Regions from separate parts of the Sporosarcina sp. P37 genome, predicted to be linked through region 3. Evidence: riboswitches for the same ligand, from Rfam matches in the RefSeq annotation. Region 3 holds a riboswitch; each other region holds the start of a gene.
The links. Region 3 has a riboswitch for cobalamin ahead of SporoP37_RS11275 (ribonucleoside-diphosphate reductase subunit alpha). Riboswitches for the same ligand answer to the same signal wherever they lie in the genome.

Region 1: another riboswitch for cobalamin. It lies ahead of cobJ (precorrin-3B C(17)-methyltransferase); the one in region 3 lies ahead of SporoP37_RS11275 (ribonucleoside-diphosphate reductase subunit alpha).
Region 2: another riboswitch for cobalamin. It lies ahead of metE (5-methyltetrahydropteroyltriglutamate--homocysteine S-methyltransferase); the one in region 3 lies ahead of SporoP37_RS11275 (ribonucleoside-diphosphate reductase subunit alpha).

The regions. Positions count from the first base shown of each region.
Region 1 is NZ_CP015349.1:1,567,038-1,573,370, forward strand. Features, by position in the region: gene cobJ (precorrin-3B C(17)-methyltransferase) at 1-1,326, opposite strand, end outside; cobalamin riboswitch at 1,458-1,634, opposite strand; gene rpsI (30S ribosomal protein S9) at 1,921-2,313, opposite strand; gene rplM (50S ribosomal protein L13) at 2,333-2,770, opposite strand; gene truA (tRNA pseudouridine(38-40) synthase TruA) at 2,944-3,681, opposite strand; gene SporoP37_RS08180 (energy-coupling factor transporter transmembrane component T family protein) at 3,687-4,484, opposite strand; gene SporoP37_RS08185 (energy-coupling factor ABC transporter ATP-binding protein) at 4,478-5,353, opposite strand; gene SporoP37_RS08190 (energy-coupling factor ABC transporter ATP-binding protein) at 5,329-6,186, opposite strand.
Region 2 is NZ_CP015349.1:722,029-728,361, forward strand. Features, by position in the region: gene SporoP37_RS03805 (isochorismatase family protein) at 661-1,200, opposite strand; gene SporoP37_RS03810 (malate synthase G) at 1,332-3,521, opposite strand; cobalamin riboswitch at 3,916-4,050, shown strand; gene metE (5-methyltetrahydropteroyltriglutamate--homocysteine S-methyltransferase) at 4,198-6,333, shown strand, end outside.
Region 3 is NZ_CP015349.1:2,186,305-2,192,637, reverse strand. Features, by position in the region: gene SporoP37_RS11275 (ribonucleoside-diphosphate reductase subunit alpha) at 1-1,541, opposite strand, end outside; cobalamin riboswitch at 1,739-1,915, opposite strand; gene SporoP37_RS11265 (alanine/glycine:cation symporter family protein) at 2,196-3,623, opposite strand; gene SporoP37_RS11260 (glycerate kinase) at 3,701-4,819, opposite strand; gene SporoP37_RS11255 (sulfite exporter TauE/SafE family protein) at 4,979-5,698, opposite strand; gene SporoP37_RS11250 (immunoglobulin-like domain-containing protein) at 5,751-6,224, opposite strand.

The DNA.
Region 1 (6,333 bases), 620 kb from region 3:
TTCAAACTTTGCAGCGATTTCTTCTGCGTACGGGATAGAATCAGCCTTTTCTCCGTAACAAAAATCGCACGCTTTTACTTTTAAGACTTCTCCCGCCGGCATGACTGTGAGGTGTTCTTTCTCAAGCTTTTCGACAATCAATTCAGGATTATCTGTTGTAACCTTTACTAAAAAACGATGATCTGGAGTATATTCCAAAGTACCTTTCTCACCAACGACTTCGGCTAATACAAGCATCTGCTCTGCTGTGATCATTTTATTAACAACACCCGGCGAAACAGAAAACTCAAAGATATTCTCGATCGGCTGTCTCACTAAAAACGGATTTTCTGCTTCTTCTTTCGACACCATAGACAAAGCCTTTAAAGCCATATCGATTGACTGAACTTTTTGCTGTTGTTCCGGCGCTTGCTTTGGCTTTTGTTCTTGTACTGGCGCCTGCTCGGTTACCGTACTTATGAGTTCCTCATACCCTGACTGCGCTTCCCCGGTTTCCTGATCAAGCGCCCATGGTTCTGCTTCCTTTTTCAAACGCTGATGCGGTTTTAAACTTTGTTTTCCTTCTCCCAATGTATATTTACGCTGATAGCCCCGCGGTGTAATGATCTTATCATCGTAAAAGAAAGTGGAAGAGTTACCGATAATGACAGTTGTCAGCATCCCGATATCATGCTCAAGCATTTCTGATAATGTCGTCAGAACAATATGCTGATTTTCCCGATACGCACTTTTCACCAGCCCTACAGGGGTATCAGGGGCGCGATATTTCAGTAAAATATTTTGCGCTTCTACAATTTGGCGCGTCCGGCGTCCGCTTTTCGGATTGTATAAAGCAATTACAAAATCCGCCATCCCTGCAGCTTCAATACGTTTTTCGATAACAGTCCACGGTGTCAGATGATCACTTAAACTGATCGTACAAGAGTCATGCATGACAGGTGCTCCAAGTAAGCTCGCACATGAATTAATAGCTGAAATACCCGGAACAATTTCTACATCAATTCCTTCTGCTTCAGTCCAGCCCTTTTCAATCAGCACCTCATACACTAATCCGGCCATCCCGTACGCTCCTGAGTCACCGCTGGATATTACCGAAACAATACCGCCTGCCTCCGCTTTCTTAACCGCATCTTGTGCACGCGACACTTCTTCAGTCATTCCTGTGCTGACAATGGACTTCGCCGTCACCAAATGCTTAATCAGCTCTACATACGTTTTATAGCCAATAATATAATCACTTGCCTGCAGTGCATCCAACGCCCGCCCCGTAATATGTTCAGTAGCACCGGGACCGAAGCCGACGACATAAATTTTTCCCTTTTTCATGGTTTCCCTCCAAATAAAAATGCCTACACTCCTTTTCAGGGGAGTGTAGGCACGTGAAAGTACGATAGAAACCATACTGAAACAAAAACAATTATTATCATTGTCCCGCCTATACTTCTCCCACCGAAAAGTAAGTGTCGTTTAAATAAGCAGGTTTCCTGACTCAAGCTTCATTTTACTCTTACACCTTCCCGATTTCTCAGTGGTTTTGTAATTTCATCAGCTTTTACAGTAGCGGGGGCTGTACCAGATTTTCACTGGTTTCCCTTTTAACTCACAGTGTGAGCACTTATTCAAATTAGTTTATTTAATTTTCATAAATATAACACACAATCTTCTAATCTACAAACTTACATTGAATTTATTTCAGTAACCTTTATGGCAGAACACTACTTTACCAACGATACTGGCGATTTATATTTCTAGAGCCAAAAGTATTTCTCATGGCCGCTATGTATTAATTAAACAGTTCTTAGTACAGCCCGAACTATTTTTCGGTTTTATTTATTATTTCACTGAGAGAGGAATTTGACATGCCAAAAACCCCTTCCCGAAAAATCGGAAAGAGGCTGTAATGTTTGGTATAAACCACTATTAACGTTTTGAGAATTGTGGTGCACGACGAGCGCCGCGAAGACCGTACTTTTTACGTTCCTTCATACGTGGATCACGTGTCAGGAATCCTGCTGATTTAAGTGCTGCACGGAAATCAGGGTCCACAGTCAGTAATGCACGTGCAACACCGTGACGGATTGCGCCTGCTTGACCTGTGTAACCTCCACCTTTTACGTTAACATGGATATCGTAGCTTCCAAGTGTTTCTGTTGTAACCAGTGGTTGTTTGATGACTTCACGAAGTGTTTCGAATGGTACGTAGTCCTCTACGTCGCGGTTGTTGACGACAATTTTACCTTCGCCAGGAACTAGACGTACACGAGCTACTGAACTTTTACGACGGCCAGTGCCGATATATTGTACTTGTGCCAAGTGTGTTTCCTCCTCTTAATTATCCACGAAGCTCATATGCTTCTGGTTTTTGTGCTGCGTGCTGGTGCTCTGGTCCTGCATATACGTGTAATTTCTTGATTGTCTGACGACCTAGAGGACCGTTTGGCAGCATTCCCTTGATCGCAAGTTCAAGCATTTTCACAGGGTAGTTTGTACGCATTTCAAGCGCAGTGCGTGACTTAAGGCTTCCTGTGTAGCCAGAGTGACGGTGATACATCTTATCTTTCAATTTGTTTCCTGTTAATTGGATCTTTTCAGCGTTGATGATGATTACGTGATCACCTGTGTCAACGTGTGGTGTAAACGTTGGTTTATGTTTACCGCGTAATAGTGTTGCAACTTCTGAAGCAAGACGTCCAAGAGTCTGTCCTTCAGCGTCGACAACAAGCCAGTTACGTTCTACTTCGTGACCTTTAGCCATGAATGTTGTGCGCATATTGTATATCCTCCTAAAAATATCAATCTGTTCCGTTGTTTTCTCTATCCCTAAACACAAATAAACTTCCGGGGCTTATTGTGGGGTTATTGAAATACCATTTATCATGTTAACCTTTATTTCCAATAAAGTCAAGCGTTTTTATGAATACGCCAGGATTAGTTGCCATGGCCTCAGTAGGTCACTTCGAGCAGGTACAAACCGTGCGGCGGCGCAGTCTTCCCGGCTCTTTGACGATCTTTTGCTTCAAGAATTTTACCGACATCTTCAGGCTCGTCCCAGCCAATTCCCACCGCCAGCAAAACACCTGCAATCGTGCGCACCATGTTGTAAAGAAACCCATCTCCTTCCACTTCAAGCACCAGTTCATCCTGCTGCCGCTCAAGGGTCAGTTTGCGGATTGTCCGAACTTTATTGGAAGTGGCGGTTTTCGCGGAACAGAAACTGGTGAAATCATGTGTGCCGATTAAATACGCGGCACCTTCTTTCATCCGTTCCACATCGGGATTCCATCTGCCTAAGTGAACAGCAAAGTTGCGCTCAAACGGACTCTGCAGTTCACCATATGACCATTTATAACGATATGTCTTGCCCTTTGCTCCGTAGCGCGCATGAAAATCGTCGGCCGCTCGTTCAACGGCTGTAATGCGCACATCTTTCGGCAGCAGCACGTTCAATGCCATCAGCCAGCGGTCTCCCAAATCAAGCGGTGTATCAAAATGAATGACCTGACCGAGGGCATGTACACCGGCATCAGTCCGGCCGCTCGCCACCGCATGAGATGTCGGATCTTTATGCAGTTTAACAAGTGCTTTATCAATTTCAGACTGAACCGTGCGCATGCCCGGCTGCGACTGATAGCCCGCAAAATCCGTTCCGTCATACGCAACAACGGCTTTCATTCGTTTCAATTTCTTCACTTCCTCACCCACAGCAATACACCTACTAACATCACAAATGCTATCAGCACCGCTGTATCTCTCATTTGCCAAGAAAGCTGGCGGAATCTTGTGCGGCCCTCTCCGCCCCGATAGCCCCGCACTTCCATTGCGACGGCCAGATCTTCGGCACGTTTGAATGCACTGACAAACAGCGGAACGAGCAGCGGAATGACCGCCTGCACCCGTTCTTTGATCGAGCCGGTGCTCAAATCAGAACCTCTTGCAAGCTGCGCCTTTAAAATCTTATCCGTTTCATCCATCAGCGTCGGAATGAACCGCAAAGAAATCGACATCATCAGCGCCAATTCATGCACAGGCAATTTAAACTTCTTAAACGGATTCAGCAATGTCTCCAAACCGTCTGTAATGGAGATGGGAGAAGTCGTCAGCGTCAATACAGTAGTTACGAGAACGAGCACGAGGAATCGAATGGAAATAAAGATCCCCATGCGTAATCCTTCTTCGTATATTTTGATAAACTTCCATTCAAACACAATAGGGCCTTCACGCGTGAAGAAAATATGTAATAGAAGTGTAAAGATAATCAAAAAGATAACCGGTTTTAAACCGTTGATCAAAAAGTAAGGTCTGATGCGTGCCAGCGCGATGACAAATGCGGTAAAGCTAAGCAATACCGCGTAAGACCATGCATTATTCGCAAGAAACACTGCCGCTACGAATAAAAAGACGAACAGCAGTTTGGAACGCGGATCCATGCGGTGCACAACTGAAGTGCCGGGAATAAATCGGCCGATAATCATTTTTTCTAACATGGCCGTTCCCCTCTTCTCGCAATGACCCTGGAAAGCTCTTGCGCCAGCATCGCTTCCGTCAGCGCGATTCTGTCAAACGTATCCCCGGTCATCGATTCCATTTTACGCTGAAAACGAACAGAACGCGGTACACTAAGCCGAAATGAATGCAGCCGTTCTTCTTGATTGAATATTTCTTCAGGTGTTCCTTCCATGACAGACGTGCCTTCATGCATCACAACGATCCTATCGCTGTAACGTGCCGCGTCTTCCATACTGTGCGTCACTAAAATCGTTGTCAGATTCTCAGTTTTATGCAGATGGTGAAACAAGTCCATAATCTCCTTACGGCCTTTCGGGTCCAGGCCCGCTGTCGGTTCATCCAGCACTAAGACAGACGGCTTGAATGCAAGTACGCCTGCAATAGCCACACGCCTCATCTGGCCTCCTGAGAGCTCAAACGGAGACTTTTGCAATACGTCCTCAGGCAATCCAAGAAGCTTCACCAGTTCATGCGCCCGCTCTTTCGCAATCTCTTTCGGAACTCCAAAATTCAGCGGGCCAAACATAATATCTTTTTCCACAGTCTCCTCAAACAGCTGATGCTCAGGAAACTGAAAAACGATACCGACCTGATGGCGGACTTCTTTCATCTCCCTGCCCTTCGTCTGAGCTGTTATCACAGTATCACCAATCTTTACAACCCCTTCAGAAGGCTTTAACAGACCATTCAAATGAAGCAATAAAGTAGATTTGCCGGATCCTGTATGACCGATGATTGATGTATAAGAGCCTGAAGGAATCGTAGCTGACACGTCCTGCAGCGCCCGTTTCTCAAACGGTGAATCTTTTGCATATAAATAGCCTACTTGCTGAAGTGAAATGTCCACAATTCATTCACCAACTCTTCTTCTGTCATATGATTTCCCTGAAGCTCTACACCGGCAGATCTCAATAGTTCGGAAACACGCAGCGCAAACGGCAGATCAAGTCCGATCGTTTCCAGCTCTGCACCTTGCCGGAATATTTCTTGCGGTGTTCCCGTCATAAGAACTTGTCCTTCATTCATTACGAGAATACGGTCCGCTAATAAAACTTCTTCCAAGTCATGAGTGATCGACAATACGGTCAATCCAATTTCTGACCGAAGCTTTTTGACGATTTCAATCACTTCCTCCCGCCCCTGCGGATCAAGCATGGAAGTCGCTTCATCTAAAATTAACAGCTCAGGATGCAGAGCCAATGCACCGGCAATGGCCACACGCTGCTTCTGGCCGCCTGACAAGTGATGAGGTTCATGATTGATGTAGTCACTCATCTTCACTTGCTCCAGCGCCTCCTGGACACGCTTTACCATCATGTCATAGGGAACACCGTTGTTTTCCAGGGCAAAAGCTACGTCATCTTGCACAGTCGACCCTACAAATTGGTTATCTGGATTTTGAAAAACTATCCCCATACGCGAACGCGTTTCCCACAAGTTCTCTTCAGACAATGGTTCCAAAAAGAGATTGATTTCACCTGACGAAGGAAACAGCAAGCCGATCAGAAGTTTTGCCAGCGTCGACTTGCCTGACCCGTTATGTCCTACAACTGCCAGCCACTCCCCTTCATACAAAGTGAAGGACACATCATTCAGCGCTTTCACCGGTACGTGCGAAGATTCATTTTCTTCCGTATCATAAGAAAACGTTACATGATGCATCGACGCTATTTCCTTCATCCGGACCCCTCCTCTTATGTATTGCAAAAATTAGTTTGCTTCTATGTAATAAATTATTCTTATGTATAAAAAAAAGCGCGTACCTCATCCAAGGAATGCGCCTGTAAAACGAAAATGCCGGGTGCTCATGCCGACATCTCAGATGAG
Region 2 (6,333 bases), 1.5 Mb from region 3:
CGCAAAATGGCCCGTTTGCGGAATTGTCCTTATCACACAAACACACCCAATTCAGGAACAATTTACTTTACTCAGATATAATCATTGGTTGAACGTTTATTAACCAGGTTGTCTCACTTTTTATTTACCGAAAAGGAAAAGCCGCTGACGATTAACACAATGGCAGCTTTGCCTCTTCATTTCCCTTTAAAGAAAAATGAAGAGATAAGGAGTAAAGTCGAAATTATAATACCTCCCAATTGAAATGCTTCCAAACTTTCTACAGAAAATTTGGTCGCTAATCCTGTCACATGTAATAAAAGCAGGATTGCCATGGAACCCATTATTACAGCGAAAGAGACTTTTTGAATTGTCCTTCTTTTGCATGTATTCTCCTTTCCCAACGTATCCTTCCTTTCAAACTCTAAATTTCCTCTCCTGTACAGTTTATTAATGTGAACTTTGTGTATTTAGATTGAATTTCATTACTAGCTGTTGTATCCGTTGGCAATCACGCCTGGCAGCATCATTTTACAATGTTGTCTGATTTTAGAATCATTACACTCTTTCTTCTTAACAGTATTATACCAATAATATACAAAAAACTTTAATAAAAAGAAAAAGCACCGCTGTATGCGATGCTGTATACTGCTGTAACACTTACTTTCGGTTTGATGTTTTTTACTTAATCACCTTTAATACTTGCTTAAACTCTTCCGTGCCTGCTTCACCGAGAAGTTCGTATAATGCGGTTTCCACGCATGTTCCCGCAATCCCGAGCGCATTCATTTTCTGCAGGCCGATCCGTTTATTATCTTCGGTCCGGGAAGTAACTGCATCCGTCACAACTTCTACTTCATAGTCCTGCTTTGCCAAATCTGCCGCGGTCATATAAACACAAATATGCGTTTCAATTCCCGCAATCAATATTTGTTTGCGGTCCAAGTCTTTTAATTGTTTCATGAACTCTTCATTGCGCGCCCCGCTGAATGTCATTTTCGCAATCGGCTTCTGGCCTTCAAGAAGACTTGCCAAGGATTCAGTTGTCGGTCCCAGGCCATCCGGGTATTGTTCAAGCCAAAGAATTGGGATGTTCATCACTTGCAGACCTTTGATCAGTTTCTCCAGATTGTCATGCAGCACTTCACTGTCTTCTACAATTTGTGCGAGTTTCCCTTGTACATCCACCAAAACAAATACAGTTTGATCTCTTTTTAGCATCGCCCTTCCTCCCCTTTCGCTCATTGCCGCTAGTATAGCATATTTACAGATTCTTTAGAGAAAACGATAGTTGATACTGACTAAAAGACAGCCCCTCTTCCCGTCAGGAAGTGAGGCTGTCTGTAAATACATTAGTTTTGAACTGTTGCTTTTTGTTTCGCTTTCGCTTTTGCTTCGATACGGCGCGCGTGCAAGATTGGCTCTGTGTATCCGCTCGGCTGTTCTGCCCCTTTGAAAATCAGATCACAAGCTGCCTGGAAAGCGATGGAATCATCATAGTTTGGTGCCATTGGCTGATACAGCTCATCGTCAGCATTTTGCCCGTCAACTACTTTTGCCATACGTTCCAACGTTTCTTGAACTTGCTCTTTTGTACAGATCCCATGACGCAGCCAGTTTGCAATATGCTGACTGGAAATACGCAATGTTGCACGGTCTTCCATCAATCCCACATCATTGATATCCGGAACTTTAGAGCATCCTACTCCCTGATCGATCCAGCGTACAACGTAGCCAAGAATCCCTTGTGCGTTGTTATCCAGTTCAGACTGCACTTCTTCCGGAGTCCAGTCAACAGAAGGAGCTAATGGAATTTCAAGGATTCCATCACGGTAATCAACGGAGCTGTCGATTCCTGCCTGTACGTCTTTTACATTTACTTCATGATAATGCAGAGCGTGCAAAGTTGCAGCTGTCGGAGACGGAACCCACGCTGTGCTTGCCCCCGCTTTTGGATGAGCAACTTTTTGCTCAAGCATAGCAGCCATCATATCCGGCATTGCCCACATTCCTTTACCGATTTGCGCATGTCCCGGAAGACCCGCTTTAATTCCTACTGCCACGTTGGAAGCTTCATATGAAGACAGCCAATTAGAAGCTTTCATATCTGCTTTTCGGATAACCGGACCAGCTTCCATCGATGTATGAATTTCATCGCCTGTACGGTCAAGGAAACCTGTATTGATGAATGCAATACGTTCTTTTACTTCATTGATTGCAGACTTCAGGTTCAAAGACATTCTGCGCTCTTCATCCATCAAACCTATTTTGATTGTGTTGCGCTCAAGACCTAACAGATCTTCAATGCGGTCGAATAACTTGTTGGCAAATGCCGCTTCTGCCGGGCTGTGCATTTTTGGCTTAACGATATAAATTGAGCCATGACGGGAGTTTTTGAATTCCGTATCGCTCTTGAAATTGTGTGTAGCAATTAGTGAAGTAATGACGCCGTCGAGAATTCCTTCAGGCACTTCATTGCCGTTTTCATCCAATATGGCATTGTTTGTCATTAAGTGGCCAACATTACGCACGAACATTAATGAACGGCCGTGCAATGTGAATTCTTTGCCATCTGCAGTCTTATATTTTCGGTCAGCATTCATTCTTCGGGTAACTGTTTTATTTCCGCGTTTAAATGACGCTTCCAGATCACCCTTCATCAGTCCCAGCCAGTTTCGGTATACACCGACTTTATCTTCAGCATCTACCGCTGCAATGGAATCTTCGCAGTCCATTAACGTAGAAAGAGCTGCTTCCAGAACTAAATCTTTCACGCCTGCTTTATCGTCTTTTCCGATTGGATGGTTACGGTCGATTGCAATTTCAATGTGAAGTCCATTGTTTACGAGCAATACCGCTTCGGGCGCATCTTCTGAACCATTATAGCCTGCCAGCTTGGACTCATCCTGCAATGCAGTTGTCTTGCCGTTTTCAAGTGTCACTTGAAGTGTTCCGTCTGCGATTTTATAAGCTGCTGCATCCGCATGAGAACCTTCAGCAAGCGGTGCCGCCTGGTCAAGTAAGTTTTTCGCGAAAGCGATTACTTTTTGGCCTCGTTTTGGATTGTATTCAGCTCCAGCCTGTGCTCCGTCTTCGTCACTGATTACGTCTGTTCCGTACAGCGCATCATACAAGCTTCCCCATCTTGCATTTGCTGCGTTTAATGCATAACGTGCATTATCGATTGGAACAACGAGCTGTGAGCCGGCCTGATTGGCAATTTCATTATCAACATTAGACGTTGTCACTTGAAAATCTTCTGCAACCGGCTCGAGATAGCCGATTTCTTCGAGAAATTCTTTATATTTAGCAGCATCAATTTGCCCCTTATTCTGCTGGTGCCATTCGCTGATGGCATTTTGCAGTTCACTGCGTTTCTCTAACAGCGCTTTGTTTTCAGGAGCAAGTTCATGAATGAGCGAATCAAAGTTTGTCCAAAATTGATCTTTTTGGATTTCTAAGCCCGGTAGAACTTCTTCATTTACGAAGTTAACTAGTTCTGTTGCGACTTGCAATTTACCTACTTTTTCATAGTTTGTCATGGAATAAAGCCACCCCTTAAGATTTTTTGCGCCACTCTGTTGTATAACATGCAGCGGTGAACACTGTTCATCATTAGTTTCCGGCGGTACCCCATAGCCGATCTTCAATTTCTGAAGTATGAATGATGAGTGATCTTCCTATTCGAAGATGTGTTAGTACTTATCATACCTAAAGTCTAGAAAACTTTCAACTGAATTGTGAAAATTTTCACATCTCGAAGAAAGGAATCGTTTTTCAATATTTATCAGTTATATAACAGTTCCTCTTGGACATCTTTGCATCTTGCTGAATCACACTTTTATCCAAGTTAATAAATAAGAATTGTTTATTTTATGAAAAATGAAAGTTGACACCCTATTTTCTCTGTGATAGCTTTAGAGGCAATCATCTAAATTGAATAGTTTGAAAACCGGGTGAAATGGAAGCAATTTCATTTCTTAAAAGGGAATCCTTACTTTTGGAGCGGTCCCGCCACTGTGAAGACGCTATTGCGTCCAGCCAGATACCTGCCCGTTTTCATGACGCTTCATCCTACGGTGAATAGGGAAGTGTTAGACACACGCAGTCTAGGAATGCAGGCTTTTTTATGCCTGTATTTTACACTTGCGTGACAATCTAACATTTCCCCGAGAAATGTTTTTTTTATTGAAAAAAACTTCAAGGGGGAATTAACAAATGGTCAAAAGCAGTATCACGGGATATCCCGTCATAGGTGATAATCGCGAGTGGAAACGTGCACTCGAAGCATTTTGGGCGAAGAAAATTTCAGAAGAGGAACTTCTTCGTACAACAAAGGAAATCCGTCTGGCAAATTTAAAGAAGCAGAAAGATGCGGGCATTGATTGGATCGCCGTTGGTGATTTCACATTGTATGACCGCGTACTGGATACATCAGCCATGTTCGGAATTATCCCTTCCCGCTTTCATTGGAAAGGCGGACCTGTATCCACTTCTACGTATTTCTCAATAGCGCGCGGCAACGACGAAGCTGTCGCTTCTGAAATGACAAAGTGGTTCAATACGAACTATCACTACATCGTGCCGGAATATGAAGGACAGCGCTTTGAACTGACAGAAAACAAACCGCTTGCCGCCTACATCGAAGCAAAGAAGGAACTCGGCATCGACGGCAAACCAGTTCTTCTTGGACCTTACACATTGCTGAAATTGTCTAAAGGGTATGAAGACAAAGACGTACCTTCAATTATTCTGCAGTTACTTCCACTTTATCAAAAAGTATTGAAGGAGCTTCAGGATGAAGGCGTGCAATGGGTACAAATTGACGAACCTATTCTGTGCACTTCCATTTCAGGTGATGAAATGAAAGCTGTGACCGAGATTTATTCACAACTCACGAAAGACCTCGACGGAATGAACATTTTATTGCAAACGTACTTTGATTCCGTGGAACATTATGAAGAAACAATCGCTCTGCCGGTAGCAGGAATTGGACTTGATTTTGTCCATGGCTGTGAAAAAAATCTGCAGAACATCAAACAGTACGGTTTTCCTGAAAATAAAGTACTGGCCGCGGGTATTATAGACGGCCGGAATGTCTGGCGCTCTGATTTGCAGGCAAAATTGACGCTGACGGAAACGATTCAACAACATGTTCCATCCGCAAACTTGTGGATTCAGCCTTCCTGCAGTTTGCTCCACTCGCCTGTTACAACTCGTTCTGAACAAAATCTGGATGCTGTTATCTTGCATGCACTGGCGTTTGCAGATGAGAAAGTCAATGAAATCAAGATTCTTCAGGAAGCATTACAACGAGGCAAAGAACAAGTCACGGGAGATTTCAAGGCAAGTCAGGCAGCGTTAACAGCTTTCAATGCACTTCCTGCACGAAACCGAAAAGAAGTCCGTGACGCGTCGTCAGGCAGTATTTTATCCGACAGCAGGCGTAATTTGCCATATGCCGAACGCAAAGTGAAGCAGCAGAAGAAATTCCAATTGCCGCTATTGCCAACTACAACCATCGGCAGTTTCCCTCAGACACAAGAAGTTCGTGCAACACGCAATAAGTGGAGAAAAGGTGAAATTACGGATCAGCAATACAAAGACTTCGTGAATGCAGAGATTAAAGAGTGGATTGATATTCAGGAGGATCTGGGGCTGGATGTTTTGGTTCACGGTGAATTCGAGCGTACGGACATGGTCGAATATTTCGGTGAAAAGCTCGATGGCTTCGTTTTCACAGAAAAGGCATGGGTGCAGTCGTACGGTTCCCGCTGCGTCAAACCGCCGATCATTTTTGGAGACGTCGCTTTCACTGCCCCTATGACGGTTGAGGAATCTGTCTATGCAAAATCTCTGACGGACCACGAGGTGAAAGGAATGCTGACCGGACCTGTCACGATCTTGAACTGGTCATTCGTTCGCGATGATTTATCGCGCGAGGAAGTGGCAAATCAAATTGCCCTTGCCCTGCGAAAAGAAATCGAATCACTTGAAGCAGCAGGCATTCATATGATCCAGGTGGATGAACCGGCACTTCGTGAAGGTCTTCCACTAAAGCAATCCGAGTGGAAACATTACCTAGACTGGGCTGTCAATGCATTCCGTGTATCCACTGCTTCTGTAGAAGATACGACGCAAATTCATACGCATATGTGCTACTGTGATTTCAACCATTTCATCGAAGCCATCAGCGCACTTGACGCAGACGTCATATCGATTGAAACTTCACGCAGCCACGGTGACTTGGTGGAAGCATTTACTGACTATCACTATGACAAAGGCATCGGTCTTGGTGTTTACGACATCCACAGCCCGCGGGTTCCTGCCGTCGAAGAGATGACGGAGATCATC
Region 3 (6,333 bases):
CCAAATGTCCCTAGACCGATTCCGCGGTAACGCGCATTTGTACGCTGCGCCTGGACCACCGGAATTTTATTCTGATCGATGACATTGTCGAGCATACGGACTTGAATAGTAATCAAGCGCTCTAATACATCCGCTGGAACTGCTTTTCCTAAATTAATCGATGACAAATTACAGACGACAAAATCACCAGGCTTCGTGCGCGTGACAACCAGATCATCTTCCAGCGTAACCGATTCATGTGTACTAGCTGACATATTTTGCAATATTTCTGTGCATAAATTACTAGAATAAATAATCCCTTCATGTTTATTCGGATTCATCCGATTTACTTCATCGCGGTAAAACATGAATGGCGTTCCTGTTTCAAGCTGGCTGCGCAAGATTCGTTTCATAATCTCAATCGCCGGAACCGTTTCTCTGGATAGGTCTTCATTGCGGACACACTCTTCGTACTTTTCACGGAATGTTCCCTGCCCTTTTGTTTCATCATAGAAATCTTCCAATGAATAGCCCATCTTTACACGGACCTCATGCGGATCAAATAGGTGCCAGTCTTCACGTGACTCCACTTTTTCCATGAATAAATCCGGCAGGCAAACGCCTGTGAAAATATCGTGGGCACGCAAACGGTCATCGCCATTATTAAGCTTCAGATCGAGGAATGTGAATATATCCTGATGCCATACGTCCAGATAAACTGCCACTGCCCCTTGGCGCTGGCCAAGCTGATCGACGCTTACTGCCGTGTTGTTCAGCTGCTTGATCCACGGAAGCACCCCGCTGGACGCGCCTTCAAATCCCCGAATGGAAGCACCGCGGGACCGGACTTTCCCCATATAGACGCCGATGCCGCCGCCAAATTTCGACAGATTCGCGATATCCGTATTGCTGCTATAGATACCTTGCAGTGAATCATCGACTGTATCGATAAAGCAGCTCGACAGCTGGCCGTGCATTTTCCCTGCGTTTGATAATGTGGGAGTAGCCACCGTCATGTACAGATTACTCATCGCCCAGTATGCTTCGCCGATTTTATGGATGCGATCTTCCGTTTCATCCTGCATCAGCGTCATCGCTATGATCAGCCAGCGTTCTTGCGGAAGCTCGACCGGCTGCTTTTTGAAATTCACCGTTACATAACGGTCCACCAATGTTTTCAAACCGATGTAAGTGAATAATAAATCGCGCGCAGGGTCGATCAATTTGCCGATTTCCTGCAGCTCCTGCCGGCTGTATTTCTCCGTCAGAACAGGCGTATAAAGTCCCTGCTCCACTAATCGTTCTACATTTTTCGCAAAATCGGCATAAACATCTGCACCGCGCAAGGTTTTTTGTTTCGCATAGACGTCGAATAAATAAATACGTGCAGCAACGAATGTCCAATACGCATTTGCTTCATCAATACGGCTCAATGATTCGAGCACCATCGCATTCGTCCACTCCGCAGCGGAACTCGCGGGATGACGCTGCTGAAATTTCTCACTCGCTTCGATCAATGGCTCAATTTGCTTCTTTCCAAATTCCTCTTGTAAATTTTCCATCAATAGCTGAAGTCCGACTGTTTCTTGAATAATAGCCATTATATCCGCTCCCTTTAGTTGAGTGATGATGTTTTGCGGTAAATAAAAAGACTCCCAATAAAATCGGGAGTCGACAGCTGACGTATGGCAGATAGTAGAAAGGTTTAGGCAGGCAAAAAAACACTGCTGTTTGCTTTCACTCTCCAACCCCGAAGAATGTTTTGCTGAGACGATTGGCAGGTCTACTGGCTGGCACATCTTCCTTCCATCTTTCCTTCCCGCCGAAGCAGTGGATTTACTAAGACAGTCGTCCGTGCCCTCAGTTGCGGGGGCAGCTCCGTTTTTCGCGGATTCCCTTTTAAACTTGTTGGGTACCAATTCATCTAATTACCGTTATACACTATATATAGTATATTGTTTCCTATATAACCCTAACATGTTGTGTTCAAACATGCAAAACAAAAATCGAACCGAAGTTCAGAATCTATCTTCTGAACTACGATTCGACTTTTGATATTCAGCATTTTATAGTATATCAAACTTTTTACTTCTTGACTAAATAGTTTGTGTGAACGTTCAGCATTTGAAAATAATGTTTTAAAATCTTTCCACTTGATTACTGATTCAGGAAGCAAAATTAAAAAACTAACTCCTTACAATCTGCCTCTTATCACTTCACAGTCGCAGCCGCTCTTCCGCTTCTTCAGCTGTTTCTTCCCAGCATTCTGCTCCCTTTAAGTCCGGGATGCTCGCGGCTTTGAATACGGGGTTTCTGCCTGCTTTTCGTTGTTTGCTGAAGTCGTCGAGTACTTTGAAGGCGACTTTGCCGAGTAACAGTATGACGATCAGGTTAATGATGGCCATTAGTCCCATAAACAGGTCAGCCATGTTCCATACGATTTGTACTTTTGCAACGGCTCCAAAGAAGACCATTGCGAGTACCAGGATTTGATAAACTAATTTCCATGCTTTGTTTGCCTTAATGAATTCTATGTTCGTTTCGCCATAGTAGTAGTTCCCGATGATGGAACTGAATGCGAAGAACATGATGGCTACGGCGATGAAGTATGGTGCCCAAGCGCCTACATGTACAGCCATTGATGCCTGTGTTAAAAGAATACCGTTTGTTTCGCCTGATTCATACAGACCGCCAAGCAAGATGATGAAGGCAGTTGCAGAACAAATGATGATCGTATCAAAGAATACGCCCAGGCTTTGTACAAGCCCCTGTTTCGCGGGATGTGATACGTTCGCCGTGGCTGCGGCGTTCGGTACACTACCCATACCCGCTTCATTGGAGAAGAGACCGCGGCGCACACCTTGCATGATAGCCATACCGATCCCGCCGCCCATGACTTCCTTGAGACCGAATGCATGCTGGAAAATCAATGCAATCATCGCAGGAACCTGCGTAATATTCATAACGACAATAAACAATGCCACGATAATATAAAACGTCGCCATTACCGGGACAATGGTCTGTGTTACTTTTACAATACGCTTTACGCCGCCGAAGACGATAAACCCAGTCAAAACAATCAGGCCAATACCGACACCCCAGTCGGGAATGCCGAATACATCTGTAAACGACTGACTGATCGTGTTCGATTGCACGGAGTTAAAAATGAACCCAAAACTCATGGTCAGTAAAACAGCGAAGACAATACCAAGCTTCCGCCAGCCAAGCGCTTTTTCCATATAATACGCCGGCCCTCCGCGGAATGTTTCGCCGTCCTTCACTTTATACACTTGCGCCAGTGTACTTTCAACGTATGCCGTCGCCATGCCGATTAACGCGATCACCCACATCCAAAATACAGCACCCGGGCCGCCGATACCGATCGCAAGGGCCACCCCTGCCACGTTACCGGTCCCTACACGCGACGCTGCACTGATTGTGAATGCCTGAAACGGCGATACTCCGTCATTACTGCTCTTCTTCTCTACAATCAGACGGAACATTTCACGAAATAATCGCACCTGTACAAATTTCGTACGAAACGTAAAATACAAACCCGCCAGTAATAATAGTCCAATCAAAACATATGTCCAAATAAAATTATTCGCTGGCCCTACCAGCCAGTCCAAAGCATCTTGAAACATCCGACCACCTCCTTGTGTATGCTATACCCTGTCAGCCTGTCTCCTATGCACATCAGAGATAAATAACCTATTACTTTTTACATGCTCTGCATCACAACCGCTGTTTTACATTCCAATAGCCCAAACGCGTTTTCCATCAGTTCTGATAACGGCGTACATCCGTCGTCCAGTGAATGCAGTTGAGTAAACCACTTCTGCAGCTCTTCGCGCGCCTCTTCTTCCACAGATCCTGAAATCACAACTGCCGGCACACCATGTTTTTTCGCTGCCTTCGCAATCCCCATCAGTGCTTTACCGGCCAGAGTCTGCCGGTCTGTCGCGCCTTCTCCGGTCAAAATAAAATCGGCAGACATCAGCGATTCGACAAACCCAATTGCACTCAGCACCACATCAATTCCGCTCTCCAAACGTGCACCTGCATAAGCAATCAATGCACCTGCACAGCCGCCAGCAGCGCCTGCACCTTGCAGATCATGCAGGCGAATCCCTGTCAGCCGTTCGGTTTCATCAGCAAAATGCTGCAGCCCCTCATCTAAACGCAGAACCATATCCGCATCCGCCCCTTTTTGCGGACCAAACACAAATGATGCCCCCTGCTCACCAATAAAAGGATTCTCCACATCGGACGCGATCCGTATATCCGCCTGAAGTATGCGCCTGTCCAGCTGCGACAGATCGATGCTATCAATTGACGAAAGTGCTGCACCATTCATCCGCAGTAACCGGCCTTCTGACAGAAAACGGACACCGAGAGCCTCGAGCAGACCCGTCCCGCCGTCATTTGTCGCACTGCCGCCGAGACCGATGATAAACTTGCGGAAGCCCCGATCAAACGCATGACGAATCAATTGTCCTGTACCATATGCAGACGCTTTCATTGGATCCAGCTCATCCTCCGCCAGCAGCATCAGACCGGAAGCCTGTGCCATTTCGATGACTGCCGTCTCTTGGTCACCGAGCACACCGAACGAGGCATTAATTATCCGGCCGAGCGGATCCTGCACGGACACCGTCTCACTCGTTCCTCCTGTTGTCGTTATCAAAGCGGAAAGCGTTCCTTCACCGCCGTCTGCTACAGGCAAACGCAGCACTTCTGCATGCGGGAATACCTTTTTCACCCCTCGATACATGGCCTCAACTGCTTCTCCTGCACGCAGACTTCCTTTAAATGCATCAGGCGCAATCACAATCTTCACGGCCGCCACTCCCTTTCTTTGTATTTTAGCAGATTGAATGAAATAAAATACAGTGGAAATATCATGGAGAATCTATATTTCAGGTGAACTGATATTGAAATAGCCTGTTAAGTACACGGTATCCGGCAGATGAGCGCAGCGCGGACATGAAATGCCCCGCTAACGGCTTGTCACTATCAAATAAACACCCGTACATATCAAAATTACATAAGTAATGACTTGAAACGTTCTCTGGCTGATCCACTTAAATAATACTTGCCCCATCCATACGCCTGCGAATAAAGAAGGCAGTGCCCACAGCGAGGAAATCCATGCCTCCTTAGCCGTCCCGCCAAACGTCAGCTGCATCATCAGACTGGCTGAATAAACAAATAGATAATACGCCAGTGTGGTACTGCGAAGTGTCGTTTTATCTATTCCGGAACCGGAAAAGTACAGCAGCAGCGGAGGGCCGGGCACGCCGATGCTTGTCGTTAATAATCCCGAAACCCCGCCAGCAATCAAATCTTTCTGTTTCGTTCGTTCAAGCGTCAACCTGAAAATAAGAAGCGCTGTTAAAATAAGAATGAGTGCACCGACTGACATTTTCAGCAGCCTGATATCCATAAACAGATAAACCAAAATTCCTAAAACCAATCCCGGCACACTTCCTTTTATTAGCCTTATCAGCAATCCGCCTTCTATTTCCCTCCTGATCCTCACGATCATTACAGCGGAGAGAACAATCGAAAGAATAATATTAATTTGAACCGCTGTATGTACAGGGTATATCAATAATAAAAAAGGAGTTCCGATAATGGAGAAACCAAAACCGGTACTCGACTGCAGCAGCGAAGCCACTAGCACAATGACAATTAGTATTCCCGCATCTTCTATCATCTATAATCACCCACCCGGTACGTTAACTGCTAGAATGCTGGATGCCCCTATTCTATTCAACAGTAAACGGCACTGCAAGAGTTACTTCATAGAAAGGTTCTGCTGGCGCTAAAAATGTCTTAACCAAACGGTATTGCCCCGGTATCAATTTGACCCCCAGCATATCAACCGAGAATGTCTGCTGCGTCACGGCTCCTGATTTTAATATCAGCCCGAAGTTTTTAAAATCGGGATTTTCGAGAAATACTGCATCCGAATGGGTCATAATATGCCAGCCGTCTTCTTCAAGCATCTCCATACGGTAATACGCACCATATCCGAAGTCTTTTCCGCTTTCATTTTTCAGCTCGGCATCGAAGACAGGTGTCGGGTCCGTATAGATATCTTTTGATATAGAAAGTGACAATCCTGCTTCCGACTGATGAAGCTCCTGGTCCGGAGAAGGAATATCCAGCGTGCGAACGGACAGGCTGTTACTGCACGCTGTTAATAAAAAGACGAGTGTGAACAGAATGAACTTTTTCATAATAATCACCTCTGTCTTTAGTTTATCAAGCGCCCGGCAGTCCGCGCCTTGACCCCTGTCAAGACTCAGGCACGCTGGAAGTATCGGTGGAAGTTGATGATATAATGTA